Regions from separate parts of the Salinibacter pepae genome, predicted to be linked through region 1. Evidence: predicted binding sites of a transcription regulator. Region 1 holds the regulator's gene; the other holds the start of a gene.
What was found. The regulator HrcA, encoded in region 1, represses chaperone genes, less so after heat shock. The targets are predictions, from matches to a motif close to TNTTAGCACTCNCNNNNNGNGAGTGCTAANA.

Region 1 (15,591 bases):
GTCCGACAGGACCTCGTACGCCTCCGATGCCTCCTTGAACTTCTGCTCGGCCTCCGGGTCGTCCGGGTTCCGATCCGGATGGTACTCCATGGCCTTCTTCCGGTAGGCCTTCTTGAGTTCCTTGTCGGAGGCGTCTTCGTCGACCCCAAGGATGTCGTAGTAGTCGCGCGGCATGTGACAGGAGCAGTTCGTTCGGAAAAGTGCGGCCTCAGGCCGCTGCGGCGGCGTGCAATGACCAATGAGAGCCAGCTACAGGGAGCTGGCAGGACCCTCGCTAGGCAGAGCCGGCCGCGCCGCCGCTCTCTGACGGCTCGGCGGCCACGACAACTCGGCTGTGACGGAGCACGCGGTCCCCCATCGTGTAGCCCTTCTGGACCTCTTGCAGGACGTTGCCCGGCTCTACGTCGTCGGACGGCTGCCGCATCATCGCTTCGTGCAGCTGCTCGTCGAACGGCTGCCCCTCGGCCTCGATCGGTTCCACGCCGAGGGACTGGAGCTGGTCTTGAAACTTGCGGTATACCATTTCCACCCCGCCCTTGAGCGTCTCGTAGGCCGACTCCGGATCCTCCGACACGTCGAGGTTCTGGGCCGCGTCGAGGGAGCGCTCGAAGTCGTCGAGCACCTCGAGCATCGATTCGAGCACCGTCTCCTTCCCGGCCACGTGGCGGCGCTTCTTCTCCCGGTCCATGCGGCGGCGCACGTTTTCGAGCTCCGCCGCCTTGCGGAGCAGGCGCTCGTTCAGCTCCTCCCGCTCCGCCTTCAGTCCGTCCACCTCTTCGCGGAGGGCCTCGACCTCGTCCGTCAGTGCCTCGACGTCATCGGGGAGGCCGGAGGCGGTGCCCTCCTCGTCGGCAGGGTCGGCACTGTTGGAAGAGTCGTCGGCGGTTGGGGACGCGTCGTTCGTCGTCGGACGACCGTCGTCGGGGGCTTCACTCACAGTCGGCAAGAGGGTTCGTGGGACAAGACACGGGTACAGACAACGCGAGCGGCCGCCGGCACTCGCCAGCGACCGCTGATGGCGTTCGGGGCGCGCCCCCGGGCCTGGGGACAGTGGATCAGGACGGAACGGACGGGTCCGTCGTCTCGTCGTCCGCGGGCCGGTTCACGACGGCGGCCATGTTCTCGACGAGGGCCACGGCGCGTCCGTAGTCCATTCGCTTCGGCCCGATGACGCCGAGGGAGCCCACCGTATCGCCGAGCTGGTACGGGGACAAGACGATGGAGTAGGCGTCCATCTCCTCCTGATCGGTCTCGCTCCCGATGCGGACGACGGCCTGTCCCACGGCGTCGGGGTTGGCCTCGAACAAATTCTCAATCACTTGCACAATGCGGTCCTCATCTTCGATGGTTTCGATGAGGTGCCGCATGTCGTCAGGCTCCTGGAATTCGGGCTGAGACAGAATGTTCTGCGTGCCGTCAAACTGCAGGCGACCTTCATCTGGCTCGCTGAAGAGGATCGAGGCCTCGTCGAGCACGAGCGCGAGGAGCCCCGTCTCGTCGGGCAGGTCGCCGAGGCGTTCCTCGTAGGTGTCCCGGATCTCGTGCAGGGTGAGGCCGGCGAGGCGCTCGTTCAGGGTCGACACGATGCGGTCCATCTTCGACCGCTTCAGGTCCGGCTCGAAGCTGAGGACGACCGTCTTCACGAGCCCCCCCCGCACGCTGAGCACAAACATGAGGCGCGACCCGGACAGCGGCACGATGTCGAGCCGGTCGAGCATCGCGGTGGAGAGGCGGGGCGTGAGGGCGATGCCGAGCAGGTTGGTGAGCTTGCTCAGCAGACGGGTGCTCTCGCTCAGCAGCTCGTCGGTATCGCTGACGAGGCGGGCGAGTTTGACCTTGAGCACCTCCTGCTCCACCTCCGAGAGCTCCGGCGTGTCCATGAGCTCGTCGACGAACGTGCGGTACCCGAGTCGGGTGGGCACGCGGCCGGCAGAGGTGTACGGGTGGTCGAGGTAGCCCATGTCCTCCAGGTCCGCCATGGTGTTGCGGATGGAGGCCGGGCTCAGGTCCACGTTCGCGTCCTTGGCCAGCGACCGCGACCCCACGGGCCCCGCCGTGTCGACGAATTGTTCGATGACGAGGCGAAGGATGTCGCGCTCACGCTCGCTGAGGGACGGCCGGTCGTCGTTCGCATCAACAGGGCTCACAGGGGCGTGAAGGGGTTTCTCAAACGGGTGTCCAGGCCGTTGTGCAGAGTGGTCTGTCCCCCAACCCGACTTTGCTGGGCACTTTCCCCAGTGGGACCCGCCCGTCAACACCGACGGATCCATAGGAGGGACGTAGCCCCGGGTAAAGAGACAGGGTGAATCATCCAATGTACTTCACACCGGGGCGCGAGTTTCCCTTGCGCGCGGCTGCCCCACGGCAGTCGCCCCAACCACGACACGCCCTACACCGTCGCTCTGAGCTAGACTCAGTGCGCATGCCCCCCTCCGAAGCGGCCACACCGGCCGGATGGATGGGCCCACGAGGGCGAAGCGGGGGCCGACGGCCATGCCCTTGGGGGCTAACGAAGTCAATCAAGGTTGGAAGCGACGACGGGAAGTGCATTGGGGCCCCAAATGCCCGAAAAACGGGCGATCTGAGGTTCGTTCGAACCGCACAGCCGTTTGGTGCGATTGCCCTGGCGGCTGCTCGTGGGCCGCGGGCCGCATTGAAACGGCAGCCCCGCCACCGAATACACGTGCACTGGTCGTGTGTCCGCTTTGCCCGACCGTCACCGACCTCCCACTCCACCCCGCCGTTCTTCATGCGCTTCCTGTCGACCCTCGCCGCCAGCGTGATCGGGACCCTCGTTGCGCTGGGGCTTATCGTCTTCTTCTTCGTCTTCTTCTTTTTTGCCGTCTCCCTCTCGGCCGACCAGACGCCGACCGTCCAGTCCGGGTCGGTCCTTACGGTGCCCCTGTCCGGCGACATTCCGGAGCGCGTGACCAACGATCCCTTTCAGAAGGCGTTTGGGGGCGGGCCGAGCGCTGACCTTCGGGGCCTTCAGACTGCCCTCCGGAAAGCGAGCAGCGACTCTCGGATCGAGGCCGTCTGGCTGCGGACGAAGGGGGTGAGTGCCGACTGGGCCACGCTCGAAGAGGTACGGCAGGCCGTTGTGCAGGCCCGCGAGAGCGGCCTCCCGGTCCTCGCGTCCAGCGACGAGTTTGGCATGACGGAGAAGGACTACTTTCTGGCCAGCGCCGCCGACAGCGTCTTTACGGCCCCACAATCCGCGTTCGAGTACAACGGCTTCGGGACGACGGTCACCTTCTTCGACGGCGCCCTGCAGCGCCTCGAGGTGGAGCCGCAGCTCATCCGGGCCGGAAAGTACAAGAGCGCCGGGGAGCCGTTCGTGCGCTCGGACCTGTCGGAGCCGAACCGCGAGCAGCTTACCGCCCTCCTGGAAACGACGAACGAGCAGTTTATGACGGCCGTCTCGGAGGCACGGGGGCTCTCGACGGACGCCCTCAACCGCCTCGCCGAGGAGGACGCCCTTCTCAGCTCCGCGGCCGCCCTGGAGAAGAACCTCGTCGATGGGCTTCGCTACGAGGACGAAGTGCGGGACCGGCTCCGCAACCTCGTGGACACTTCGTTGTCGGGCGACCTGCCCACCGTATCCGTTGACGACTACCAGCGGGTGTCGGCCGAGAGTGCCGGCCAGTCGTACACCGGGAGCGGGCAGGTCGACATCGTCTACGCGGAGGGCCGCATCGTCGTCGGCGACCCGAACGGCCAGTCCCCCATCGGGGGCTCTCAGGCGCTGGGCTCGACGCCCCTGACGGAGGCGCTGGAGACCGCGCGGACCGATTCGCGCACGGAGGCCGTCGTGCTCCGCGTGAACTCGCCGGGCGGCAGCGCCGCGGCGTCGGAGGCGATGTGGCGCGCCGTGAAGCGCACCGCCAACGAGAAGCCGGTCATCGTGTCGATGGGTGACGTGGCCGCCTCGGGCGGGTATTACCTCGCCGCGGGCGCGGACTCCATCATGGCGGCCCCCACGACCACGACTGGATCCATCGGGGTGTTTGGCATACTCTTCAACGCGGAGGGGCTCTTTGAGGAAAAGCTCGGGGTCACCTTCGACGGCGTGCGCACCGGCCCCTACGCCGACCTCTACTCCACCACGAAGCCCCTAAGCCCGGACGAGCGGCGGCTCGTGGGCGGCTCCATCGACCAGACGTACGACACCTTCCTCCGGCGCGTGGCCGACGCCCGCAACATGGACGTGGCGGCGGTCGATGAGGTGGCGCAGGGCCGCGTGTGGTCGGGCCGGGACGCCAAGGAGGTTGGCCTCGTCGATACGACCGGCACGCTCGCGGACGCCGTGGCCATGGCGGGGACGGCCGCGGGCCTCGGGGACGGGCCCTACCGGACGCGCACCCTCCCCCAGCCGAAAACCATCGTGGAGCGCTTCAGCGAGCAGTTCGCGGCCCAGGCGCAGCAGGTGTGGCGGTCCGCCACGACGAATGCGCTTGAGCGCAAGTTCTGGCGCCAGAAGCAGATGTTTGACCGCATGATGGGCACGCACGGCTCCATCCAGGCCCGGCTGCCCTTCGAACCCACGATCGAGTAGACCGGGAGGCGACGCGGCCTCCTCGGGCCGAACGGCGGCCGTCCTGTTACGGGGCGGCGGCCCGCTCGGAGGGCACGAGGACCTCCCCGTCCATGGCGTCGGGCACGTCTTCGCCGAGCAGCGTTAGGATGGTGGGCGCGACGTCGCCGAGCTTCCCGTCCCGCACCGGCCCCTCGAATCCGTCTTTGAGAATGATGTGGGGCACGAGCGCGGTGGTGTGCGCCGTGTGGGGCGACCCGTCCGGGTTCTGTAGCCTGTCGGCGTTGCCGTGGTCCGCGATGATGCTCACCGAGTAGCCCTGATCGCGGGCGGCCTCCACCACCTGCCGGGCGCCGCGGTCCACGGCCTCGCAGGCCGCCACGGCCGCCTCGAAGTCCCCGGTGTGGCCCACCATGTCGGGATTGGCAAAGTTCAGGACGGCGAGGGTGTAGTCCGCCTCGCTGAGGGACTGCGAGACGCGATCGGCCAGCTCCGGCGCGCTCATTTCGGGCTGTTGGTCGTAGGTGTCCACCTTCGGCGACGACACGAGGACACGGTCCTCTCCCTCAAACGGCTCCTCGCGCCCGCCGCTGAAGAAGTACGTGACGTGGGCGTACTTCTCGGTCTCGGCGGCCCGGAGCTGCCGCCCGCCCCGCGCACTGAGGACCTCACCGAGCGTCCCCTCCAGGTTGAGCTTCTCGAAGGCCACCGGCAGGTCGAACGCGTCGTCGTAGGGCGACATCGTCACGAACAGGAGATCGTCGGGGCGCTCGCGCTTGAAGCCGTCAAAGTCGGCCCCGGTGAAGGCCCGCGTGAGCTGCCGGGCGCGGTCCGAGCGGAAGTTGTAGTAGACCACCGCGTCGCCGTCCTCGATGCGGGTGCCGTGGTCCCCGAACGCGTCCTCGTCGTCGGCCCGAATGCGACGGGGCTCCACAAACTCGTCGGTCACCGCGTCGTCGTAGCTCGCCGTCAGGGCCGCGACGGGGTCGTCGAAGGCCGCCCCCGTTCCGTCCGTGAGAAGCCGGTAGGCCCGCTCGGTGCGGGCCCACCGCTCGTCGCGGTCCATTGCGTAGTAGCGCCCCACGATGGAGGCGAGGCGCCCCACCCCGATCTCGTCGGCCTTCTTCTGGAACTGCTCCACGTAGTCGACGCCGCCGTGCGGATCGGTGTCGCGCCCGTCGGTAAACGCGTGCACGTTCACCTGCGCCGGGGCGAGCCCTTCGCGCCGGGCCAGCTCCAGCAGCCCGTACAGGTGCTGGAGGTGGCTGTGCACCCCCCCGTCGGAGAAGCAGCCCATCAGGTGGAGCTTCTGGTCGTTGGCCTTCGCGTGCCGGGCGGCCCGGACCAGCGCGTCGTTCTCAAAGAAGGACCCGTCCTCAATGGCCTTCGAGATGCGCAAGATCTCCTGGTACACGACCCGTCCCGCCCCCAGATTGGTGTGCCCAACCTCCGAGTTGCCCATCTGCCCGTCGGGCAGTCCCACCTCCAGCCCGGACGCCTTCAGGACGCCATGGGGGTATTCGTCGTAGAGGCGATCCACGAAGGGCGTATCCGCCTGCTCGACGGCACTGACCGAGGGGTCGTCGGCCAGGCCCCAGCCGTCGAGAATGAGGAGGAGGTGGCGTTTCGAGCTGTCCATCGAAAGGGGTGTTGACGGGTCGGGTGTCATTGCGAAATGTCGGGCGGGGAAATGAGCGTTTGCTCGCGTTCGGACTCGGGCCCTATGCCGGTCTGCTCCTCAACGGCCATCACCCATTTACCCGATAGTCCTTGACCTGCTTGGTCGGCTCGCCCGTCGAGGTGCGGACGACCTGCATAGAGCCGCAGCGGGGGCACGCGACCTGTTCGAGGTCGTAGCGGTCCACGTGCGTCTCGGGGGCGTCGAAGTAGTGGTCGCTGGTGGTGCAGTAGTAGGTCCCCGCCGACGGATCCAGCCCGTCGATGGGGTCCGGCAGGCGCTGGAGACGATCGTAGTGTTTGCACGCCTCGTGGATCGGACAGTCGTGGCAGTCCGGCGAGCGGGCCGTGCAGGTGTACCGGCCGTGCAGGATGAGCAGATGGTGCGCTTCGCCCCAGTCTTCTTTCGGAATGACGCGCTTGAGCTGTTGCTCCACCTTTTTGGGCGTCGTGGCGTCCTCCTTGACGAGGCCGATCCGGTTGGCAACGCGGAAGACGTGGGTGTCCACCGGCAGCGCGTCGGCGTCGTGGGCCACCTGCGCCACGACACGGGCCGTCTTGCGGCCCACGCCCGTCAGGGTCTCCAGGTCGTCGATGGTCTCGGGCACCTGCCCGTCGAAATTGTCGACGACCTGCCGGGCCATCCGGGCCAGGTAGCCGGCCTTGTTGTTGGGGAAGGTGATGGACTGGATGTAGGGGTGGATGTCGTCGGGCGTGGCCTCCGCGAGGGCCTCTACCGTCGGGTACGCGTCGAAGAGGTCCGGGGTGGCCTTGTTGACGCGCTCGTCGGTGCACTGGGCTGACAGGATGACCGCGACGAGAAGCTGGTATGGGGTGTCGTACTGAAGTTCGGTCGTCGGGCGGTCGATGCGCTCGCGGAGCGCCTCGAGAACAACGTCGGCACGGTCGGATCGTCCCACGGGGGAAGGGTGCGCTGGTTCAAAAATGACATCCGCGCGTTGAACCCACGGGGCGGGGGAACGTTCGAGGCGCGACCAATTTGCCCAGTGCTTCACGTCGTGCCCCATGGCCCTCTCCGTCTCCGCCCGATCCCTCCTGTGCGTGCTCGGGGTCACGCTGCTACTCGGAAGCGGGGCCGCTCCGCTCTCGGCCCAGCCCCCCCGGCTTTCGGCAGACTCGGAGGTGTCGATGGTGACCATTCTGCCCGGCGATCCGGTGTACTCTATGTTCGGGCACAGCGCCCTCCGCGTCCACGACCCGGCCCAGAACATCGACCGGCTCTACAACTACGGCACCTTCGACTTCAGCGACCCGCTGTTTATCCCCAAGTTTGCGTACGGCCACCTCCGCTACTTTCTGAGCGTGGTGCCCTATCAGCGGGCGCTGCGGGCCTACGAGCAGCAGCGGCGGCCGGTCCTCGAACAGACGCTCAACCTGACCCGCACGCAGCGGACGGCGCTTTTTCGGGTGCTGCAGGTGAACGCCCGCCCCGAGAACCGCTACTACCAGTATGTCTTCTTCTTTGACAACTGCTCCACCCGCGTGCGGGACGCCCTTGAGCAGGCCCTCGGCGACGCCGTGCAGTTTGGGGGGCGGCCCCGCCCGGACGCAACCTTCCGGCACATGCTTGACCCCTACGCGGCCAACCTGCCGCTCGTCGACCTGAGCTTCGACCTCGCCCTGGGCACCCCGGCCGACCGTCGCGTGACGCCGCGGGAGGCGCACTTCCTGCCCGACTACCTGTTCGAGGCGTTCGCCCACGCCACCGTGCAGTCGGGCGACACGACCCGTGCACTGGTGGCGCGGACCGACACGACGCAGTGGATCGACGGCTACGAGGCAACCCCCACGGCCTTCCCCTGGCCCCTCGCGGCGGGGTGGACGATTCTCGTCCTCACGCTGGGCTGGACCGGCTGGCAGGCCACGACCGGACGCCGGCCCGGCGGGGCCGGCGACGCCCTCCTGCTCGCGGCGGTCGGCGTGACGGGACTGCTCGCGTGCTTTCTCTGGTTCGTGTCGACCTACGCGGTGACCGAACACAATTGGAACCTGCTCTGGGCGTGGCCCACGCACCTCATTGCGGCCCCGGTGCTGCTGTGGCGCCCCTCGGCACCGGGGCTCCGGACGTACCTGGCGGCGACGGCCGTCGGCGCGGCGGTCGTCGCCCTCGGCTGGACGTGGTGGCCGCAAGACCTGCACGCGGCGGTCTTCCCCCTCGTGCTGACGGTGGGGGTTCGAACGGGGTGGCGGGCCCTCGGCGGGGCGGGGCCGCGCGGTGCCGGGGGCTTGAGGGATGAGGTGTTTCCTGCTTCGACGCGGGACGTAGGCGTCCCCCCGTGCACGACCGCCCACGGGCACCCCTCGTCTTCAGGGAGAGCAGGACTAATTTTGCCGGGCCTGCACCAGCTCGTAGCTCCGAGGCGGGGCCGGCGTGCCCTCCACGGCGTAGACGCGGAGCGAGCCGTCGTCGTCGGACATGATGACGACCGCCGACTCGTTCGGGTTGTATGACTGGAAGCGCGTGTCGAGCCACTCCGTCGGGAGTCGCTCCTCGTGGTGCTTCAGCCAGCCGCCGCTTGCAGGACTGTAGAGCAGCTTGTGGGTCCCGATGCTCTCGTGGATGGGGCTGGAGGCCGGGTCGCGCTGCGTCACCACGACGGTGCCGATGCCGTGGCGCTTGAAGCCCAGGTACGACGCCGCGGCCACGTCCATCCAGTGGTCCGTCAGGAAGTCGTGGTGGGCGTCCTCCTTCGGATCGTTGGTCGGCTGCTCGTCCGGCGCCTTTACCGTCACGAGATGCCCGTTCTCGTCGATGAGCGTGGTGCGTCGCATCGGAAGACGGCGTCGGTGTGAAGGGGCGGAAACTACCGACTCCAAGGATTCCCCGCCGGTGGAGGTTTCCCCGCCACCGCCCACAATCGTGAAACTCGTTGCAGATCCCTCGGGCCGCCCCGCCCCCTTTACGTTCCAACAAAGCCCTCCAACGAAAAAAGGCCCCTGCCCGGAGCATCCGAACAGGGGCCTGCATGGACGCCCCCTCCCTCCCGACAGGACACTGAGGGAGACGACTTTCGGGGCGTTCGGGACGGTGGCCCTACTGAATCTCAATCTGGCGCGGCTTCACCGCCTCCGTCTTCGGCACGCGGATGGTCAGCACGCCGTTGTCGTAGGTCGCCTCAATGTTGTCGGCGTCCACGGTCTGGGGCAGGGTAAAGGCGCGGCGGAAGTGCCCGAAGGAGCGCTCCACGCGCACAAACTCTTCGTTCTCGTCGGTGCGGCTGCTCTCGCGCTCGCCACTGATGACCAGCTCATCGTTCTTGTAGCTGATCGTCAGGTCGTCCGTGCTCATGCCGGGCATGTCGAGGCGAAGACGATAGGCGTCCTCCGCCTCCGTGAGGTCCATGCGCGGGCGCCACACGGCCTGCGGGGACGTGTCCTCTTCGTTCTCGTCCCGGGATGGGAAGAATCGGTCGAACACGCGGTCGATCTCGTTCTGGAGGCCGTTCAGGTTGCGGTTTCGGGTGCGGGTCAATCGAGTCATAATGGGGAAAAGGAGTTCGGTTGCAAAGTCTGTGAGGACGCTCGGAGGCCGTCCCGTGGACTGACCTCTCGCGTCAAGTTCCACCCACCTACAAGAGCAACTCGTGTACCACCCCAAACACATCCCAAAATAGCCTGCCACTTCGACGGAGCGCACGGACGAGGTGGCAGCCCAGACGCAGGGGCCCGCAATTGTGACAACGGCTGCGGCGGCGGCTCTGCCACGGCGGCAACCGTCCCGGCTCCGGCCCTGCCAATTCGTCTGCGTGCCAGCCCCCTCGCCGCCGTGCACCGCCCTCGGATCACGCACAGGACGCCGGGAGCACCCGACCGTCCGCCGTTCCGAATCCGACGCGGTAGTCGTCCGCCTGCGCGTAGGCCCGCATGGTCACCCGATCGCCGTCTTCGAGGAACGAGCGCGTCTCGTCCCCCGGCAGAGACACCGGCTCCTCCCCGCGCCACGACAGCTCCAGCATGCTGCCGTAGCTGTCCTCCGTGGGCCCGCTGATGGTGCCCGACGCCAGGAGATCCCCCGGACGGGCATTGCAGCCGTTGACGGTGTGGTGGGCGAGCTGCTGGCGCATCGTCCAGTACAGGTGCTTGGTGTTGCTGCGGCACACGGTGTGCGGGCTCGTCATCGACGGCGTTTCGAGGTCCACCTCCAGGGTCACGTCGTAGGCCGCGTCCCCGTCGGCCTGCAGGTAGTCGAGCGGCTCCGGGTCCTGCGTGGGCCCGGCCACCCGGAACGGCTCCAGGGCCGCCATGGGCACGACCCACGGCGAGATGGTGGTGGCGAAGCTCTTGCCCAGGAAGGGACCGAGGGGCTCGTACTCCCACCCCTGAATGTCCCGGGCGCTCCAGTCGTTGACCAGCACCATGCCGAAGATCTGGTCGTCCGCCTCGTCGATCGAGAGGGGGGTGCCGAGCTCGTTGCCCTCCCCCACGAAAAAGCCCGTTTCGAGCTCGAAGTCGAGCAGCTGGGTCGGGCCGTAGACCGGCGGCGCGTCCGCGTCGGGCCGGGTCTGGCCGCAGGGCCGCCGCACGTCTTGGCCGCTCAGGAGGACGGAGCTGGCCCGCCCGTGGTAGCCCACCGGCAGGTGGACCCAGTTGTCTTTCAACGCATTCTCGGCGCCCCGAAACATCGTCCCAACATTGGTGGCGTGCTGCTTCGAGGAGTAGAAGTCCGTATAATCCCCGATGTCGACCGGCAGTCGAAGCGATACGTCGGCCCGGGGGTGAAGCACCCGGTTGCGGAGGGACGCGGCGTCGCGCAGCTCAGCCGTGTCGGCCCGGAGGAGCGCCTGCAGGCGGCTCCGGACGGCCGACCAGGCCGCGGGGCCGAGGGCCATGAAGTCGTTCAGCGTGGGCTGCGCGAAGGGGCGTTCGTTCTGCAGCTCGGGGACGTCAAAGACGCCTTCGTTGTTGAGGGTGGCGAGGTCGAGCACCTGGTCCCCAATGGCCACGCCCACCCGGGGCACGGTCGTCTCGGGGGGCGTGAACACGCCGTACGGAAGGTTCTGGATGGGAAATGGATGGTCGGATGCCACCTCAAGAAAGGAGGTGAGGGACGAAGTGGGGGGGGAGTCGGTCATTCGACGAAGGCGTTGAGTTGGGAGAGGAGAAACGGAAGAAGGGCATGAGAGGCGCGCGGGCTCGGTCCCCGATCGCGGCGGCGAGCGGCCGGGTTAGAGCCATTCCAGGTCGCGCAGGTGATCGACGGGTTCTTCAAAGCTACAGCTGCCAAACGAGAGGGCCAGGTGTTCTCGGGCGTACTGAATGTCGTCGAGGGAGACGGTCAGGTCGCGCCACGCGAAGGCGTCCTTGAGGAACCGAAAGTTGTCCGCGTTTTTCTCGACGAGAATGGCCTGCACCTCAGGCGGGTCGAGATCGTGCTCGGCGGCCAGAACCGCGGCGGCAAAGACGTTGAGGAAGCCGTGCATCTCCGTGTCCAATCCGTCGTCGTAGTGGCGCACCGGGTGGTGCAGCCCCGCGGTCGCCTTGAACGGGACCCCGGCGTCGCGGCAGGCCACAATGAGGGCCGCCACGTCCTCGACCTCGGGCACGTCGGTCGGCTCTGCGCCTCCGCAGCGCATTTTCAGCCCAACGGTGGTGCGGGCCGGCACGGCCTGCTGGCTGTTGTGTTCGGCCGCCGCGGCGCACAGTGCCGAGAGGTTCGGGACGGTGTCGTTCCGCAGGGGCACCTCGAAGAAGAGGTCGAGCTTGGCCGTGCCGGTCGCGACGAGGGTACGGGTGATGGACTCCAGAAACTCAATGCCCTCCGCCTGCGAGCCCCCCACCAGGGCGTCGGGGAGGGGCACTTCCATCACGTCGACCTGGGCCTGCTCCGCGAGGCCGTCGCCGAAGTCTTCGATGGCCTGCAGGTCCCGCTCGAACGCCTGCAGGAACGTGTCGGCCGTGCTGCCGCCCGTTCCCAACACCGAGAGGTCGTACCGCGTCCCCTCTTTCAGCAAGGGACGATGGGCCTTCAAGTCGGGGAGGCGCCCCACCGGAAGCACGAAGCGCGACAACATCCAGGCCTCCTCCTCGCGCCGGTACTCCGCATGGCTCTGGAACGCGCGGTGGAGGGACAGGTCCGCCGGCGGGAACAGGCCGGCGTAGTCGATCACATCGTGGAGAAAGGCCCGGAGGCTCGGCGTAATGAGGGAGTCGGACGGGTCGGAGGCTTCCATGGGAACCGAAACGGACTGGGAAAGACGGCGAGAACCAGCATCGACGGGCAACCGCACAGCGCCGTGCCGGTGCGCCCCCGCCCCGACGACCGCCCCGCGAGGAACCGTCGCCGCAAACGCACCCCTAAGAAAGGAAAGCAGGCGAGCAGTTACAACGCGCCCGCCCTGCTCGATGAATCGGAAGTTCACGGCTCCGGGACCGAAACGTATTGAAAGGGCTCCACATTCCTGCTATCATAGAAAAGCATATGGATTCCGTCCCGGCACTCTGTTAGCTCGGCATCGGTCTGCCAGAACACCTCGTTCGATCGTCGGAATTCGAACGCCGCATCCTCACCCGAATCCCACTGACCACGACTTTGCCACCATGACGATCCGACAATCAGCGCTCTTTGCACTCGCCCTGGGGACCCTCGGCCTTCTGGCCCTTTCGGGGTGCTCGGCCGGAAACCCGAACATGAGCGCCGCCGAGGACGCCATGGAGCAGGAACGCTACGAGCGGGCCCTCGCCAATGTCGACTCGGCCATTGCCCAGGACTCGGCCAACGCTCAGGCCTACGCAATGAAGGCCCGGATCCTGCGCCAGATGGCCGACAGCACGGCGCCGCCCGAGGCGTACAAGCAACGCTACCGGCAGGCCCGCCAGGCGGAGGAGAAGGCCATCGAGTTCGACCCGGGACGACGAAGCGACATCAAAAACCAGCGCGAACTCGCGTTTATCCAGGAGTTTCAGAAGGGCGCCGATGCCTTCAACCGGGCCCAGCAGTCAAGCCAGAAGTCCGATTACCTGCGCGCAGCGGCGTACTTCGGGGCCGCGGGCGCGATCCGTCCGGACTCGACAGGGCCCATCCGGAACGAGGCCTTTGCCCGCCTGCAGGCCGCCCGCCTCGAAGGGGGCGACCAGGGCATGCAGGAGATGTCCAACGTGATCCCCATTCTGGAGCGCTACCTCGAGAAGGAGGACGAGCCCGAAAGGGACGTGTACAGCATTCTTTCCCAGCTGTACCGCCAGGGGGACCAGCCGGAACAGGCACTTGAGGTGACCGAACGGGCCCTCGACGATCTCTCGAGCCGTCCCACCCACTTCCGCATCCAGGGGACGCGTGGCCTGAGCTACACCGGGACCATCGAGGCCGGCGGCACCTCCCGACAGGTGAAGGGCACCACGCCGGACCGGATTGAGTTGTCGACCAGCGACGGCACGGTCACCGGCGCCTTCCGGAAGCAGGACGGCGGCAAGAAGCAGACGAAGGGGCGCCTGCAGGTCGGCCTGTACACCCAAGGCACCCAGGTGGCCAACAGCCGGACCACCGCGCTCGAAGAGATCACGATCTCGGAAGACCTATCCAGCGTGACGCCCCTCGCGGAACTTCAAAACCAGCGCCTGAGTGCCCTCAACAGCACCGGAAACACCGAAAAGGCCATGCAGGCCTACCGGGAGCAAATTGAGAAGAACCCGGAGAATGCACGCTACCGGTACAACTACGGCTCCCTCCTGCTGAACTCCGACCGGTACGACGAGGCAATCGAGCAGCTTAGCGAGGCCGTGAAGCTGGACGGCGACGACCCCAAGAAGCAGTACAACCTCGGTGCGGCCTATCTGAACAAGGGCGTCGTTTTGCAGGACAGCCTAGTGTCCGCCCGCGACTCCGTGATGGACCAGAACCGCAAGCCAACCCAGGAGGAGGCGCAGATGATTAAGGACCTGGACGAACAGCGCCTCCAATTTTTCCAAAACGCCATTCCGCCCCTGGAGCGGGCCCGGCAGCTGGCCGGCCCGAACGGGCAGTACCGACAGAACGCGTGCTCGGCCCTCCTCCAGGCCTACGTGCAGACCGAGCAGACGGACAAGGCTGAAGACGTAAAACAGTGTGCCGGTGCGGGCGGCAACACGAGCGGCGGAAGCGGGGGACGATAGCCCCCCTGCCTGCACGAACCTCGTCTTGGTTCAACGCTCGCCCCGGGCCTCTCACGAGAGGCCTGGGGCTTGCTGTTTGCGGGCCCCTCTCCGGGAGCCGCGCCTGAGATGCCGCCCCGCCGAGTGCCGCACGTCTCTTTCTCTTTCGAACGTACCGTTCCCCTCATGCCCGACTCTTCCCCCCACGATGATGCTGCCCTTGAGGCCCCCGAGGCCGATGGATTCGGAACCCGGGCCGTGCACGCCGGGCAACAGCCCGACCCCTCCACCGGCGCGGTCATGACGCCCATCTACCAGACCTCCACGTACGCCCAGGCCGCCCCGGGCGAGCACAAGGGGCACGAGTACTCGCGGGTCTCGAACCCCACCCGCACGGCCCTGGAGGGCAATCTGGCCTCCCTGGAGGGGGCCGAGCACGGCATCGCGTTCAGCTCCGGCGTGGCCGGCATCGACGCCATCGTCAAGAGCCTCCGCCCCGGCGACCACGTCGTGGCGACGGACGACCTGTACGGCGGCACCTACCGGCTGCTCCGGGAGGTCTTCGAGCCGCTCAACATTCAGACCTCCTTCGTGGACATGAGCGACCCGGACGCGGTGACGGACGCGTTCACCGAGGACACGGCACTGCTCTGGGTCGAGACGCCCACCAACCCGCTCATGCGGCTGGTCGACATTGAAGCACTCGCCGAGCGGGCCCACGCCCATGACATCACGGTGGCCGTGGACAACACCTTCGCCACCCCCTACCTGCAACAGCCCCTCGCCCACGGCGCCGACCTCGTCCTCCACTCCGCCACGAAGTACCTGGGCGGCCACTCCGACCTCATCCTCGGGGCCGTGTGTACGAACTCGGACGAGTGGGCGGAGAAGCTGCGCTTTCAGATCAAGAGCACCGGCGCCGCCCCCGGGCCCATGGACTGCTTCCTGACGCTGCGCGGGACCAAAACCCTTCACCTGCGCATGGAGCAGCACTGCTCCAGCGCCCGGCGGCTGGCCCAGATGCTCAACGCCCACGACAAGGTGGGGCACGTGCGGTACCCTGGCCTTCCCTCCCACCCCGGCCACGCCCTGGCGCAGAAGCAAATGTCGGACTACGGCGGCATGATCTCGTTCGAGCTGGCCGACGACGAGATGGACAAGGCCCTCGCCGTTCTGGACGCCGCCGAGGTCTTTACCCTCGCCGAGAGCCTCGGCGGGGTGGAGAGCCTCATCGAACACCCGGCCTCGATGACCCACGCCTCCATCCCCGCCGAGGAGCGCGAAAAGATCGG
Region 2 (15,591 bases), 320 kb from region 1:
CGGCAGGGCCTCCGAGAAGAGGGCGTCCACGTCGACCTCCATCGTGTCGACGACCACGTCCTGAAAGAGCGGCTCCAGGCCGTCCCGAAAGTCCGAAACCGACAGGCCGTACTTGTCGAGCACCTTCTGTACCTTGCCCTCCACCAGGGACACACTCGCCCGTGGGTGAATAAGGGGCATGTCGAGGTCGGCCCAGTCGTAGACCCCCTCATACTGGGCGAAGTAGGACACCTCGCCGGGGCCCGCAACGTACGCGGCGGTCGGCAAGAGGTGGTCCTGCATCAGCGGACGCAGGACGACGTTGGGACTGAAGCGTTCGGGCGTCTCGTCTAGGCGATGGAGCAGATCGGAGCGGGAGAACGTCCGGTCCGTGCCGCGGAGCCGAAAGGCGTTTTCGTCCTCCAGGTCGATTGCCCAGCGGCCGTCGTCGCCGAGCCAGAAGAGGTTGGTCGGGCGGGCGTTGACCTGTGCGTGGTAGCCCCGATCGCGGAGCGCCCGACCGGCCGCGTTCACCGGGGCGACGGAGGCCCGCGGGTCCTCAATGTCGCGCCGGAAGAGGGGGCGGGTCAGTGCTTTGAGGCGGGCATCGTCGGGGTTCATGAACACGAGCCCGTCGTCCTCGAAGAGGGAGCGCATCAGGCGGGCGAAGGCATCCTCGAGGCGGGTGCCGGGCTGGTAGGCGGCGCGCACCTGTTCCATCACTGCCGGCTTAAAGTCGGAGGGGGGCAGGGCCTCGTCGAGCCGGTCGACCACGTCCTGGATCCCGTCGGTCAGGGCGAGTCGCCCGACCGCCCCGGGATTGTCGTCCACGCCGGGCTCGTAGGAGAGGGGCACGACCTCGTTGCGCTGGAGGACGTGCGCCGCGGCAATCTCTTCGAAGTCGTGGTCCTCGCCCTCCACCCAGAAGACGGGGACGACGGGGCGGCCCGTCTGGTCCGCCCACTCCTCGACCAGCTGGAGTGTGGTGATGGTCTTGTAGATGGTGTAGAGCGGCCCCGTAAACAGCCCCACCTGCTGGCCCGTCACCACGGCGATGCTGTCCGGGGCCCGCAGGGCCTCAATGTGCGAGCGGGTGCGTTCGTCGAGGCCCCAGCGCTCGTTCTGGTCGAGCAGCGTGTCGGCGAGCCCCTCGCGGTCGGCGGGGCGCTCGGCCGCCGCCGTGGCCGCCGCCCGGCGCGCCGGGCGGGACCGCCAGTCGCCCGGATAAAAGTCCGCCACCGCGTCGAAGTCGGTGCAGTAGTCGACGAACAGGTCGGGGAAGGCGCCGAGGGCACCGGGCGAGGTGCGGTGTGCAGTGCGCTCGGAGGGGGACGGCATGCAGGCGGAGGGCGTGGTGGACAGAGTAACGGAGTTGGGGCGGGACCGTCGCGACGAGGCGCGGGGCTCGGGACAGACGGCAACGGACAATAAAACGGCAACGGACAATAAAAAAGGCGAAGCCGCGGGCACGAGTCCCGCAGGGCTTCGCCAGGATCGAGGGGCCGATCGGGGGCGCTAGTTTTGGTTCTGCTGCTGCTCCTGCTCCAGGCGCTGGATTTCGTCGCGGAGCTCGGCGGCCCGTTCGTAGTCTTCCGCCTCCACGGCCTCCTCGAGCTGTTTCTGCATCTGTTCGAGTTCGGTGCCCTCTTCCTCCTCCGAGGGGGACGTCTCCTCGGCCTGCTCGGCGAGCGAGGAGATGTCCGACTCGTCTTCGGCGACGATGCCGGCCTCGTCCAGCACCGCGGGGGCGACGAAGATGGGCGCGTCCACGCGAACGGCGAGTGCCACGGCGTCGCTGGGGCGGGAGTCGAGCTGGTGCTCTTCGCCGTCGTGGCGGTACCGGATCTTGGCGAAGAAGGTGCCCTCCCGAAGCTCGTCGATCACGACCTCTTCGACGTCCACCTCCACCGCCTCAAACGTGTCGCGCAGCAGGTCGTGCGTCATTGGGCGCGGGGGCTGAATCTTTTCCAGCTCCAGCGCAATCGCCTGGGCCTCAAACGCTCCGATGATAATTGGCAGACGGCGGTTGCCTTCGACCTCTCCGAGCACAAGGGCGTAGGCCCCTCCGCTGGAAGGGCTCGTGGAGAGACCAATGATATCTACCCGAGTAAAATCCATCGCGAGCTCAGTGAATTCGGAGAAAGTGCTCAGTGGCCGAGAGTAACGCGCCGGTCCGTTTCGCCGAGCGGCGGAACGGAGCTATACCTCAGAGATTGCACCCGCCTCTTCAAGCGAAACGTCCAACGCGTCCAGAAACGCGTTGTTCTCCTTCTCGGTCCCCGCACTGACGCGCAGATACCCCTCCAGCTCCGGATACCCGCCCATGTTGCGGACCAGAACGCCGCGGTCCGCCAGCCGGTCCTGCAGCGTATCGGCCGGCAGTGGGGTGGTGAAGACGACGAAATTCGCCTGCGAGGGCACCACCTCGACCCCCTCCATCGCCTGCAGGGCCTCGGTAAGGGTTGTAATCGAGGCCTCGATGCGCGATACGCGGTCCTCAATCAGGTCGGGGCGCCGCAGCACCGCCAGGGCCGTCTGCTCGGCGAACCGGTCCACCATGAAGGGCAGGCGCGCCTTCATGAGCTCCGTCACCACGGCGGGGTGGGCGAGCAGGTACCCGAGCCGCGCGCCCGCCAGCCCGAACCCCTTCGAGAGCGTGCGGAGAATCAGCACGTTGGGGTGTCGCTCAAGCAGGTCGATGGCGGTGCCCTCCGGGTTGAACTCCACGTACGCCTCGTCGATCACCACGAACCCGGAGCTCGCCGTGACGACCTGCTCGAGCTCGTCGAGCGTCATGGCCAGCCCCGTGGGGTTGTTCGGAGTGGTGAGGATGGTCAGAACGGCGTCGGTCTCCGCCGCGGCCGTGGCGAGGGCATCCGCGTCGAACCCAAAGTCGTCCTGGGGCGGCACGATGGTGAGGTCGGCCTCCTGCAGGCGCATCACCTTCTCGTAGAGGGAGAACATCGGGCGGGGCAGGACCACCGGGTCGCCCGGGTCCAAGAAGGCGAGGCCGAAGGTGTAGGTGATTTCGTTGGAGCCGTTGCCGACGAGGATCTGGTCGGGATCGACGCCGTCGTACTCGGCGAGCGCATGGCGCAGGGCCTCCGGCTGCTCGGAGGGATACCGGTTCATCTCCACCTGCGCGTGGGCGTCGAGGAGCTCCTGTTTGAGGCCCGCCGGCAGGTCAAAAGGGCTTTCGTTCTGGTTGAGCTTTACGTCAATCCCCTCCGGCATGTCCACGATGTACTCGCTCCGGTCCCGCACGGCGGGCCGGATGTGCTGGAGCACGTCGTCGAGGGACGGAGAGTCGGGGGCAACGGCCATGGGCCCGGCGGGGCGTCTCGGGAGGGAAGAGCGAATGGGGTATGCAAAAGGTACCAGCAGGCGGGCACAATGTCTCCGGGGTCACGGCTTTTTCGAACCCGATCCGTCGTCGCGGTCAAGCCGTGTCCGGATCGCCTCGGCGTGGGCCTGCAGGTCTTCCGCCTCGGCGATGGTGGCAATCTTCGGCCCGGTCTCGTCCAGCCGGTCCTTCGTGTAGGAGAGGACGGACTGTGTGCGCACGAAGTCGTCGACCCCAAGGGCGGAGGCGTGGCGGGCCGTGCCGCCGGTGGGCAGCACGTGGTTGGGGCCCGCAAAGTAGTCGCCCACGGGCTCGGACGAGTACGCGCCCAGGAAAATGGCCCCGGCGTGGCGGATGTGGGTCATGGTCTGCCAGGGATCGTCCACGTGCAGCTCCAGGTGCTCCACGGCGAGGTCGTTCATGAGGTCGATGGCCGCGTCCATCGTGTCGGGCACGACGCACGCCCCGTAGTCGGCGAGGGACTGCTCGATCACGTCGGCGCGGGGGAGGGCGGGAACCATCGCCTCCACGTGCTCCTGCACGGCCTCGGCCAGGGGCCGGTGGGGCGTGACGAGGACCGCGGAGGCCCGCTCGTCGTGCTCGGCCTGCGAGAGCAGGTCGGCGGCCACGAACTTGGGGTCGGCCGTGGCGTCGGCCAGCACGCCGATCTCGCTGGGGCCGGCCACCGAGTCGATTCCCACGCGCCCGAATACCTTTTTCTTCGCGGCGGCCACGTACGCGTTGCCCGGGCCCACGATCGTGTCGACCGCCGGCACCGACGCGGTGCCGTAGGCGAGCGCCCCGACGGCCTGCGCGCCCCCGACGGCGTAGATGTGGTCCAGGCCCAGGAGGGCGGCGGTGGCGAGGACGAGCGGGTGGGGGCGGCCGTCGTCTTGAGGAGGCGAGACGAGGTGAATCTCGTCGACGCCCGCGACCTGCGCGGGAATTGCGTTCATCAGCAGGCTCGACGGGTAGAAGGCCGTGCCGCCCGGCACGTACAGCCCGGCCCGCTCCATCGGCACCACGCGCTGTCCCAGGATCACCCCGTCCCCGTCGTCGGTGAACCAGGACTCGTCCACCTGCTTGTCGTGGAAGCGGCGGATGTTGGCCGCGGCCTCCTCAAGGGCGTCCTGCAGATCGGCGTCGAGCGCGTCGACCGCGCCGTCGAGCACCGAGGCCGGCACCTGGACCGGGTCGGGGCGCACCCCGTCGTACGTCTCGGTCAGCTCGATCAGGGCCTCGTCGCCCTCCGCACGAATCCGCGCCAAAATGCCCTCGACGGTGGCGTCCACCTCGTCGCTGAAGGTGCCGCCCCGGCTCACAATGGCGTCGAGGCGGGCGGTGTCGTCGGGCGTGATCAGGGGAATCATAGAAGTGGGCATGCGCGAAATGAGTTCGATAGGACAAATAGATCTATTTTCGAGCCGGGGGAATGTTTTGGGGCGGACGTTGAAAGGTTGGAACGCCCGCGGTGGCCCCGAACGCCGGACGGAGGCCAGAATTCCGGCAGTCCCGAAACGTCCGGTGCACACGCGGCGTTCGCCATCCCGATATGCCTAATGTCAAAACTGCGTCCCACACTGTCGGCACCACCGAGGACCGCGTGGACCTCAAGACCATGGGCCGTGCGGGCCTGAAGGCCTTCGTGGCCGAGCACGGCGCGCCCCGCTACCGCGGCGACCAGCTGTTCAACTGGGTCTACGGGAAAGGGGTCTCTGACTTCGCGCAGATGTCGAACCTTCCCAAGCGGATGCGCCGCGGCCTACAGCGCGACGCGACGGTCGAGGACATCGAGATCGTGGAGCAGCAGCAGGCCGCCGACCGGACCGTGAAGGCACTCTTTGAACTGCCCTCGGGGCGGGAGGCCGAGACGGTGCTCATCCCCGCCATCGACGAGCGGGGGGAGGCGCGTCGCCTGACGGTGTGCGTGTCGAGTGAAGTCGGCTGCGCGATGGGGTGTGAGTTCTGCGCCACCGGCCGCATGGGCTTCCGCGAAAACCTCACGCCCGGGGCCATCTTCGACCAGGTGTGGCACATGAACGAGGTCGCCCAGGAGCACTTCGGGCGGCCCGTGACCAACATCGTGTTCATGGGAATGGGGGAGCCGCTCCTCAACTACGACGCGGTGCTCGACAGCATTTCCATTCTGACCGACGAGGACAGCCTCAACCTCTCGGCCCAGAAGATCACCGTCTCCACCGTCGGCCTCGCCCGCCGCATCAAGGACCTGGCCGACGACCAGCTGCGTACCAACCTGGCCGTCTCCCTGCACGCGCCGGACAACGAGACGCGCAGCCGCATCATGCCGGTGAACGAGGCGGAGAAGACGAGCCTCCCCGCGCTGAAAGAGGCGCTCCAGTACTACTTCGACAAGACCGGCCGCCAGATTACGTACGAGTACTGCCTCTTCAAGGGCGTGAACGACAGCGAAGCGGACGCCCGCAACCTGGCCGAAATCACACGCTGGGCCCCGAGCAAAGTGAATCTGCTCATGTACAACCCGGTCGAGGGCCTCAACTTCGAACGGACGTCGGAGGCCCAGCTCGACCGGTTTGTGCAGGTGCTCGTGCAGGAGGGCGTGACCGTGACGGTGCGGCGCAGCCGCGGGCAGGACATCGACGCGGCCTGCGGGCAGCTCGCCAACGAAGAGGAGAACGCGTAGGGGAGAACGCGGGTCGCTTCTGGGGGACCACTGCCTCCCCTGACGACAGACGCGCGCGCTTGGTGGCTTGGCCGCCGTCCCAGCATCCATTTCGCTCATCCCCGTCCTTGATTCGATTATGGCCCATCCGTTCTCCGACGCCCCCGACTGGCTCAGCCGCCTCGTTCAGGGGCTGCTCGGCCTCCTCGGGGTCTACGCCGCCGTCCGGCTCCTGCCGCGCGTGCTGAAGAGCATGACGCGCCGCTTCCTGTTCGGCCTCATCGGGGAGATTCTCCTCGTGGCCCTCGGCCTCTTCCTGACGCGCCGCGCCACCGAGCGCCCCCGCTCCAGGAACACCGCGCCGGCAGAAAAGAGCGATCGGAAAAGACAAGCAAGGGGACGTGCCCCGCGCAACGGAGATCCCACCTCGTGACTCATGCGCTCATGACGCGGTTCGGAAGAAGCCGTATCTCCGGATTCTCGTCCTCTCCCGCCTGATCCAACGCTGTCATGTTTGAAGAGACAGGCTTTCGATCCGAGCACCTCGGTGTCATTACGCACGGGTCGCTGAACGAGGGCATCGAGATGAAGCTCGATTCGGCGGAGTCCGTGGAGGACGTGGTGGCCGGGACGTTCGTCGTGATTCAGGGGGAGAAGCACGACTTCTTTTGCATGATCACGGACATCGAGATCGAGGCGGCCAACGAGCAGATCCTGCTCAACCCGCCCGACCCGTCCGACGACCTGCTGCGCGAGGTGATGCAGGGGTCTGGCACCTACGTGACCGTCCAGCTGAAGCCGATGCTCATGATGCCGAACGCCGACCATCCGGAGCTGACGGACGAGGAGCCGGCGTCGGTGAAGACCATCCCCGCGCACTTCTCGCCGGTCGCGCCCGCGGAGGCCGACGACGTGGCCCGCGTCTTTGGCGACGAGACGTGGGACGACGGGCGGACGTACTTCCATGTGGGCCACCCGATCGGGATGGAGGAGAGCCCGGTGTGCATCGACCTCGCGAAGTTTGCCGAGCGCTCGAACGCCATCTTCGGCAAGACGGGGACCGGCAAAACCTTCCTCACGCGGCTGCTGCTGGCGGGGACGATCGTGACGGGGCGCGCCGTCAACCTCGTGTTCGACATGCACTCCGAGTACGGCTACGGCAGCCAGGCGGAGGGGGCGGACGGGCAGGCGCAGTTCGTGAAAGGGCTGCGCGATCTGTTTCCGAGCCGGGTGAGCCTCTTCTCGCTCGACCCCTCCACCACCCGCCAGCGCGGGCACACGCCGGACCACGACGTGCACCTCCACGCCGACCAGATTCAGCCGGCCGACATCCTGCCGCTGCGCGACACGCTCAACCTCAACGCCACCGCCGCCGAGAGCAGCTACCTCCTCAAAAACCAGTACGGCGACCGGTGGCTCACCACCCTCCTGGAGGCGCAGAGCGGGGACGACTTCGAGCGGCTGGCCGACGAGACCGGCGCCCACAAGAACTCGATCGAGGCGCTGCGGCGCAAGCTGGCCCCGTTTCAGGAGTACGACTTTTTTACCACCCAGCCCTCGCCCGACGACTACGACGTCCTCGACGCCCTGCTCGAAAACTTGGACGGTGGCAAGTCGGTGGTGTTGGAGTTCGGGCAGTACGACGACCTGCGCGTCTATCTGCTGGTGGCTAACGCCCTCACGCGCCGCATCCGGCGGGCCTACGAGGCGAAGACGAACCGCTACCGCCAGACCCAGAACGAGGGGGACAAGCCGCAGCCCCTCATGATCACGATCGAGGAGGCACACAAATTCCTGTCGCCGGACATTGCGCACGAGACGCCGTTCGGCAAGATTGCGCGCGAGATGCGGAAGTTCTTCGTGAGCCTGCTGGTGGTGGACCAGCGCCCGAGCGCGATCGACGAGGAGGTGCTCAGCCAGATCGGCACCAAGATGGTGGCCAAGCTGAGCGACGACAAAGACATCGGGGCCGCCCTCGTGGGCACGAGCGACGCGTCGTCCCTCCGCGAAATTCTCGCCTCCCTCGACGCGAAACAGCAGGCCCTCCTGCTGGGGCACGCCGTGCCCATGCCGATCGTCGTCAAGACGCGAACCTACGACCAGGACTTCTACGACGCGCTCCGTAGCCACCCCGCAGCGAGCAGCGTCGACGGGGAGGCCGACCCGGATGCAGAAATGGAAGACCTGTTCTATTAACCCTCGCCGGGCCGGGCGGCGAGCCCCGTGCTACGTGCAGCGCGTCGGGAGGGGCCCGCGGCAGACGTCTCCGGATCCGAACCGGTGCCGGGCCGGCCTAGGCCCGCGTCACCGAAGAAAATGATGTGCTGGCGGGACGGGAGGTGGGACGGGGAGACGCCCCGCCGTCCCCGGAATCGTGGGAATCGTCGTCGGGGAGGGCGTCGCTGATTGCATCCTGAACGTTCTGTAGCAGCAGGGCGGCGTAGAGGCTGCGGTACGGGTGTTGCTCTCGGGCCTCGATGGGCAGGGACGGCAGGCGGTCGTTCATGGCAGGAGAAGGGACAGGTCAGACGGAACGAAAGGGCACCGGGAGTGGCGTTTTGCGAAAAACTCATTCTGTAATTAGTTCAGAGCAAGCGGCGTGCCAGAAATTTGAGGGGAAACGAGACGCCCGGAAGGGGCGATGAGCCTCGTGGCAGGATGCGGAGTTTGGGCAAAATCGAGGCGGGGCACATTTTGATTTGAAACGACCGGGTCGTGCTCGTCCGTTCTGTAGGGCCACTCTCCCCAGCGCGGGAGAACGTCTCTTCCAACGATGTCCCCCGTCCGATGCCCGACTCGTCTAGCGTCTCCCCCGACGCCACCCCCACGAGCGACCCGTCGTACGACCTGGTCGGCTCCCGCCGTCAGCCGCTCGACGCCATCTTTGAACCGAAAAACGTGGCGGTGATTGGGGCGAGCGAGTCGCCCGGCAGCGTGGGGCGGACCCTGCTTTGGAATCTTGTGAGCAACCCGTTTGGGGGCACCGTCTTTCCGGTGAACCCGAAGCGGGACAGCGTGCTCGGCATCGAGGCGTACGAGGGCATCGGGGCCGTGGAGGCGGACGTCGATCTGGCCGTGATCGCTACCCCTGCACCGACGGTGCCCAGAATTGTAGAGCAGTGCGGCGAGGCGGGCGTGGAGGGGCTCGTCATCGTGTCCGCCGGCTTCCGCGAGGTGGGCGAGGAGGGGGCGGCACTCGAGCGGGACATCAAGGACATTGCGCGGACGCACGGCATCCGCATCGTGGGGCCGAACTGCCTGGGCATTATGCGGCCGCCCAACGGCCTCAACGCCACCTTTGCCGGGTCGATGGCCAACGAGGGCGACGTGGCGTTCGTCAGCCAAAGTGGTGCGCTCCTTACGTCAATTCTCGACTGGAGCTTCCGCGAGAACGTGGGCTTCAGTTCGTTCGTCTCCATCGGCTCGATGCTCGACGTGGACTGGGGCGACATGATCGAATACCTGGGCGACGACCCGAAGACCGAGAGCATTGTGCTCTACATGGAGTCCATCGGCAACGCGCGGTCGTTTCTCTCGGCGGCGCGGGACGTGGCCCAGAGCAAGCCCATCATCGTCATCAAGGCGGGGCGCACCGACGCGGCGGCGGAGGCGGCGGCCTCCCACACCGGCACGCTCACCGGCAGCGACGCCGTGCTGAACGCGGCCTTCCGCCGCAGTGGCGTGCTGCGGGTCGACGACATCAACGACCTCTTCTACATGGCCGAGGTGCTCAGCAAGCAGCCCCGTCCGGAGGGGCGCAACCTCACCATCCTTACCAACGCGGGCGGGCCTGGCGTGCTGGCCACCGACGCCCTGATTGGGGGCGGCGGTGAGCTGACGCCGATCTCCGAAGACGCGACGGACGCGTTCGACGACATCCTGCCGGGGGCGTGGAGCCACGGCAACCCCGTCGACATTCTGGGGGACGCCGACCCGGAGCGCTACGCGGAGTCCCTGGAGGTGGCGGCCAACGACGAAAACAGCGACGGGCTGCTGGTCGTCCTGACGCCCCAGGCCATGACCGAGCCCACGAAGACGGCCGAGCACCTCCGGCCCTACGCCCGCGACAACGACAAGCCCATCCTGGCCAGCTGGATGGGGGGCGACGCGGTGGCCTCCGGTGAGAACATCCTCAACGAGTCCGGCCTGCCTACCTTTGCGTACCCGGACACCGCAGCGCGCGTGTTCAACCACATGTGGCGCTACAGCTACAACCTGCGCGCCCTCTACGAGACGCCGAGCCTGCCGGAGGACGAGCCGGGGCTCCCCGACCGCGAGGCGGCCGCCGGCATCGTGCAGGCCACCCACGAGTCCGGTCGCGTGCTGATGACCGAGCACGCGTCGAAGGAGCTGCTGGCGGCCTACGGCATTCCCACCGTCGACTCGCCGGTGGCGGAGACCCCCGAGGAGGCGGTCGCGGCGGCGCAGGAGATTGGGTATCCGGTGGTGGTGAAGCTCCATTCCACCTCCATCACGCACAAATCGGATGTGGGCGGCGTGCACCTGGGCCTCACGAGCGACGCGGACGTTGAGGCCGCCTTTGCCCAGGTCGAAAACAACGTGGCGGAGGGCTTCGACGGGGTCACGGTGCAGCCCATGATCGACCGGAGCGACGGGTACGAGCTCATCATCGGCAGCAGCATGGACGAGCAGTTCGGGCCGGTACTGCTCTTCGGCTCCGGGGGGCAGCTGGTGGAGGTCTATCAGGACCGTGCCCTCGGCCTGCCGCCGCTCAACCGCACCCTGGCCCGCCGCATGATGGAGCAGACCCAGATCTACGAGGCGCTGCAGGGGGTGCGGGGCCGTGAGGCGGTCGACCTCGACGCCCTGGAAACCCTGCTGGTCCGCTTTAGCCAACTGGTGGTGGAGCAGCCGCGCGTGAAGGAGATCGACGTGAACCCACTGTTGGCCCGGCCGGGCGACGACGGGCTGCTTGCCCTTGACGCCCGGGTGGTGCTGCATCCCTACACGAAAGACGACGACGAGCTGCCGACGCCCGCAATCCGGCCCTACCCGCGGCAGTACGTCGGCACCCACGCGGTGGCCGACAGTGAGGAGGTCACCATTCGTCCCATCCGGCCCGAGGATGAGCCCAAGCTGGTGACCTTCCACGAGCGCCTGTCCGAGCGGAGCGTGTATCTGCGGTACGCCAACCTGATGAAGCTGGAGCAGCGGGTGGCCCACGACCGGCTCGCCCGCATCTGCTTCATCGATTACGACCGTGAGATGGCCCTGGTCGCCGAGCGGCCCACCGAGGATGGAGACGACCGAATCATTGGGGTGGGACGCCTCACCCAACAGCCCGGGCGCAACGAGGCGGAGTTTGCGATGCTCGTAATTGACGAGTATCAGGGGGAGGGCATTGGGACTGAGCTGCTGCGCCGCCTCGTGGAGGTGGGCAAGACGGAGGGCCTTGACCGCATCACGGCCGACATCCTGCAGCAGAACCACGCCATGCAGCGGGTCTGCGAGAAGCTTGGGTTCGAGGTCGTGCGGGGCGACGGGCGAGAAATGGTGCAGGCCGTAAAGACCCTCTGACGACTGTCCCTCGCGATGGGGCGGAGCGCGCCCACAACGAGAGGCACAGAACACGACGGCGACAAATAAAAAAGGCTGCTCCCTCCCGAGCGGGAAGGAGCAGCCTTTTGGTGTTCGGTTGCAGGGGCGCGCGCCGAGTGGGCGCGAGCGTGCAGGGGGGCGTTACATCATGCCGCCCATGCCGCCCATGCCGCCCATGCCGCCCATGCCGCCGGCACCGCCAGCAGGCATGCCGCCGCCACCGCCGCCACCGCCGTCGTCATCGTCCTCGTCTTCGAGGTCGGCGACGACAGCCTCAGTGGTCAGCAGGATGCCGCCCACGGACGCAGCGTTTTCGAGTGCGGAGCGCGTGACCTTGGTCGGGTCGAGCACGCCCTCGTCGAGAAGGTCCCCGTACTCTTCCGAGCGGGCGTTGAAGCCGAAGTCCCCCTCGCCGTCCTTCACCTTCTGGACAACGATCGAGCCCTCGTGGCCCGTGTTCTCGGCGATTTGGCGCAGCGGGGCCTCCAGGGCTTCCCGCACGATGGAGACGCCGATCTCCTGGTCCTCGTTCTCGACCTCCACCTCTTCGATGGCCTCAAGGGCGCGGAGGTAGGCCACACCGCCCCCCGGAAGCACGCCTTCGTCGACGGCCGCGCGGGTCGCGCTGAGTGCGTCTTCCACGAGCGCCTTCTGGGCCTTCATCTCCGGCTCGGTCGCGGCGCCTACGTTCAGCACCGCCACACCGCCGGCGAGCTTCGCGAGGCGCTCCTGCAGCTTCTCCTGGTCGTAGTCGGAGGTGGAGTTGGCGATCTGCTGCCGGATCTGGTTGACCCGGGCCTCGATCTCCTCCTCAGAGCCCTCGCCGCCCACGATCGTCGTGTTGTCCTGATCGATGGTGACGCGGTCGGCCTGCCCGAGGTAGTCGAGCGTGGCGTTCTCGAGGCGGTAGCCCTTCTCCTCGCTGATGACCGTGCCGCCGGTGAGGACGGCAATGTCCTCGAGCATCGACTGGCGACGGTCGCCGAATCCAGGCGCCTTCACGGCGGAGACCTTCAGCGTGCCGCGCATCTTGTTCACCACGAGCGTGGCGAGGGCCTCCCCCTCCACGTCCTCGGCGATGATCAGCAGCGGGTTGCTGGTCTGGCTGACCTTCTCGAGGATCGGCAGCAGGTCCTGCATGTTGCCGACCTCATCGTCGTAGATGAGGATGTAGGCGTCCTCGAGCACCGCCTCCATCTCCTCGGAGTCGGTCACGAAGTAGGGGGAGAGGTAGCCGCGGTCGAACTGCATGCCCTCGACCACGTCGAGGTACGTCTCGATGCCGCGGGCCTCCTCGACGGTGATCACACCGTCCTGCCCAACACGCTCAAACGCGTCGGCAATGAGGTCGCCAATCGCGTCGTCGTTGTTGGCCGAGATCGTGGCGACCTGCGAGATGCGGTCCTTGCCCTCGACCGGGTCGCTCTGGTTGCGGAGGTGCGTCACGACCTCCTCGGCCGCCGCGGTGATGCCGCGCTTCACGTCCATCGGGTTGGCGCCGGACGTGACGCTCTTCATCCCGGCGTTGATGACGGACTGGGCCAGCACGGTCGCCGTCGTCGTGCCGTCGCCGGCGTCGTCGTTGGTCTTCGACGCGGCCTCCTTCAGCACCTGGGCGCCGATGTTCGGGAGGCGCTGCTCCAATTCAATTTCTTTTGCGACTGTGACGCCGTCCTTCGTGATCGTCGGGGCGCCAAAGGATTTCTCCAGCACGACATTTCGGCCTTTCGGGCCGAGCGTGACCTTGACGGCCTTCGCCATCTGGTCCACGCCCTCCTGGAGGGCGCTTCGTGCGTCGGAGTCAAATTTAATCTGCTTCGCCATGGTTGCGTATAAAAGGTTTCGTTCGGGGAATTCGTTCGGGAGTGGGAGTCGGTCGTGCAGCCGTGGCGTCGGCGGCCACGGAGACGGCCGGGTCGTTATCCTTCAACGACGCCGAAGATGTCGCTCTCGCGCATGATGAGGTACTCATCACCGTCGAGCGTCACCTCGGTGCCGGCGTACTTGCCGTAGAGGACATCATCGTCCTCCTCCACCGTCATCTCGATCCGGGTGCCGTCTTCAACGCGGCCCGGACCGGTCGCGACGACCGTTCCCTCCTGGGGCTTCTCCTTCGCCGAATCCGGAATGTAAAGACCACTCTCGGTCTTCTCTTCGGCCGGTTTCGGCTGGACGACGACGCGGTCGCCGAGAGGTTTGATGCTCGTCATGATCTGTTCGGAATGCCTTGTGAGGGATGTGTGGATGAGGCTCCGGAGACTGTTATCACTCACCAGTGGCGAGTGATAATAACTCCAGGTCAGCTAACACCGGGTCCTTTTCTGTGTTCCTGATTGCGGTGAGGCTGAGGGTGAAGATCCCTTAGCGACACTCGGGTGGCCCTTCGCGTCGTGTCGCGCTGGCGTTCCGAACAACGAGGCGGCCTTGGTGTGTGAGTTGAGGCAAAGCGGGGCCCGATCCTGGCCTGGCTAGAAGCGATGCCGACCTCTCCAAAATGCATGGCAGACGCACGCGGCACAAGACTCGTCTGGTACGGCCTGCTGGCGGTTACGAGCGGGGTGTTCGTCCTGGCAATGCTTCCGCCCGTCCTGCCGGCCTCGCTTCAGGGCGTGGTTCGGGAGGGCTTCGCGCCGGTGTGCCACCAGCTGCCGGGGCGTTCGCTCCACGTCGGGGGCGTCCCGGTGGCGCTCTGTGACCGCTGCAGCGGCATTTACGCTGGGCTCGTCGTGGGCGTGGCGGGGACGGGCTGGGGGCACAGCCTGTGGGCCACGCTCGGGCCGTACAGTCGATATGCATTGCTCGGGGCGCTCGTCCCGCTGGGGCTCGACTGGATGGGGCCCCTGTTGTCGCTCTGGGGCAACGGGCCCGTGAGCCGCGCGCTCACTGGGCTTCTTTTCGGAAGTGTGGCGGCCAGTTACGTCACGGCCCGACTGCTCCACCGGAAGGCACGGGCCTCCGGCACGGGTGGTCCCGACTAGGACCGCTCTCCTTTCGGTTGGTGGGGCTTATGCTTAATTTCGTGCGACCTTTCTCCGGGGCACGCCGCGTCTTCGCAGGGCCCCACTCGTTCAATCGCACCACACGTCTCTCGTACCCCCATGACCCCGCGACAGCAATCGATCTTGGTCGGCGCCGTCGTCACCGGCCTTCTCAGCACATCCTACCTCGGGCTCATCAACACGATCTGTTGCCTCGGCGTCATCGTGGGCGGGATCGTCACCACGCAGCAGTACGCGGCCCGGAGCTCGGGGGCCATTGCGTCGGGGGACGGGGCGGTGCTCGGGGCGTCGGCCGGGGCGGCCGGGGCCGTCTTCTCCGCCCTGTTCGACGTGATGCTGCGCCCGCTCGGGCTTGACTCCCAGTCGGTCCAGCAAGCCCTGCAGGAGCAGGTCATGCAGAACATGGGCGGCCAGGGAATGTCTCCGGACATGATGCAGCAGATGCAGGGAGACGCGCCCGGCCTTTTGTCCGCGATGGGGATTGCGCTCCTGCTGCTGAACGTCGTCGTGTTCGCCATCTTCGGCGCAATTGGGGGCGCCCTCGGGACGACGCTCTTCGGGGAGGACGAGGCGGGAGGGCCGGGGACGGAACAGGCCGTGGAGGCCGAGGGGATTGACGAGTAGGCCCGCCCCGCTCAATCGAAGAGCGAGGGCTCGGTCTGCCGCCGCTCCAGCTCCTCGATCAACCGCCGGTTGGCCCGGGGAAAGGCGTAGTCGTCCAGCTCGTCGACCGTGACCCAGCGGACCGGTTGGTCCTCGCGGGCCTCGGGGGGGCCGTCGGCGAGGCGGCCGCGGAAGGCGTGGAGGGTGATTTTGAAGTGGGAGTAGGCGTGGGAGAGGGTGTAGAAGGGCTCCACGTCCGTCATTCCGACGCCGAGTTCCTCCCGGACCTCCCGCCGACACGCCCCCTCCATCGACTCCTCGCCCTCCTGCTTTCCGCCCGGAAATTCCCAGAGCCCGCCGAGCAGCCCCTCGTCGGGGCGGCGCTGGATGAGGAGCCGGTCGTTGTCGTCGAATACGAGGCCCACGGCGATGTCTTTGTGGGGCACCGGCTGGGACTCGGGGGTGAT

Region 2: a site for HrcA is predicted at 13,783-13,813, ahead of groES (co-chaperone GroES). Genes of this name have one in related genera too.

What each region holds. Positions count from the first base shown of each region.
Region 1 covers NZ_CAMTTE010000001.1:1,302,943-1,318,533, forward strand. Annotated here, with positions in the region: gene dnaJ (molecular chaperone DnaJ) at 1-174, opposite strand, end outside; gene grpE (nucleotide exchange factor GrpE) at 275-937, opposite strand; gene hrcA (heat-inducible transcriptional repressor HrcA) at 1,056-2,147, opposite strand; gene sppA (signal peptide peptidase SppA) at 2,750-4,555, shown strand; gene gpmI (2,3-bisphosphoglycerate-independent phosphoglycerate mutase) at 4,602-6,173, opposite strand; gene nth (endonuclease III) at 6,283-7,131, opposite strand; partial or broken gene OJA40_RS15650 (lipoprotein N-acyltransferase Lnb domain-containing protein) at 7,397-8,407, shown strand; gene OJA40_RS15465 (hypothetical protein) at 8,555-9,004, opposite strand; gene OJA40_RS05445 (Hsp20/alpha crystallin family protein) at 9,267-9,713, opposite strand; gene fahA (fumarylacetoacetase) at 10,015-11,304, opposite strand; gene OJA40_RS05455 (hypothetical protein) at 11,398-12,402, opposite strand; gene OJA40_RS05460 (tetratricopeptide repeat protein) at 12,770-14,320, shown strand; gene OJA40_RS05465 (cystathionine gamma-synthase) at 14,486-15,591, shown strand, end outside.
Region 2 covers NZ_CAMTTE010000001.1:983,662-999,252, reverse strand. Annotated here, with positions in the region: gene bshC (bacillithiol biosynthesis cysteine-adding enzyme BshC) at 1-1,317, opposite strand, end outside; gene OJA40_RS04235 (bifunctional nuclease family protein) at 1,495-2,097, opposite strand; gene hisC (histidinol-phosphate transaminase) at 2,179-3,303, opposite strand; gene hisD (histidinol dehydrogenase) at 3,385-4,704, opposite strand; gene rlmN (dual-specificity RNA methyltransferase RlmN) at 4,875-5,984, shown strand; gene OJA40_RS04215 (hypothetical protein) at 6,103-6,396, shown strand; gene OJA40_RS04210 (helicase HerA domain-containing protein) at 6,474-8,159, shown strand; gene OJA40_RS04205 (hypothetical protein) at 8,257-8,469, opposite strand; gene OJA40_RS04200 (bifunctional acetate--CoA ligase family protein/GNAT family N-acetyltransferase) at 8,751-11,501, shown strand; gene groL (chaperonin GroEL) at 11,664-13,346, opposite strand; gene groES (co-chaperone GroES) at 13,442-13,732, opposite strand; gene OJA40_RS04185 (DUF2085 domain-containing protein) at 14,021-14,500, shown strand; gene OJA40_RS04180 (hypothetical protein) at 14,621-15,145, shown strand; gene mutY (A/G-specific adenine glycosylase) at 15,157-15,591, opposite strand, start outside.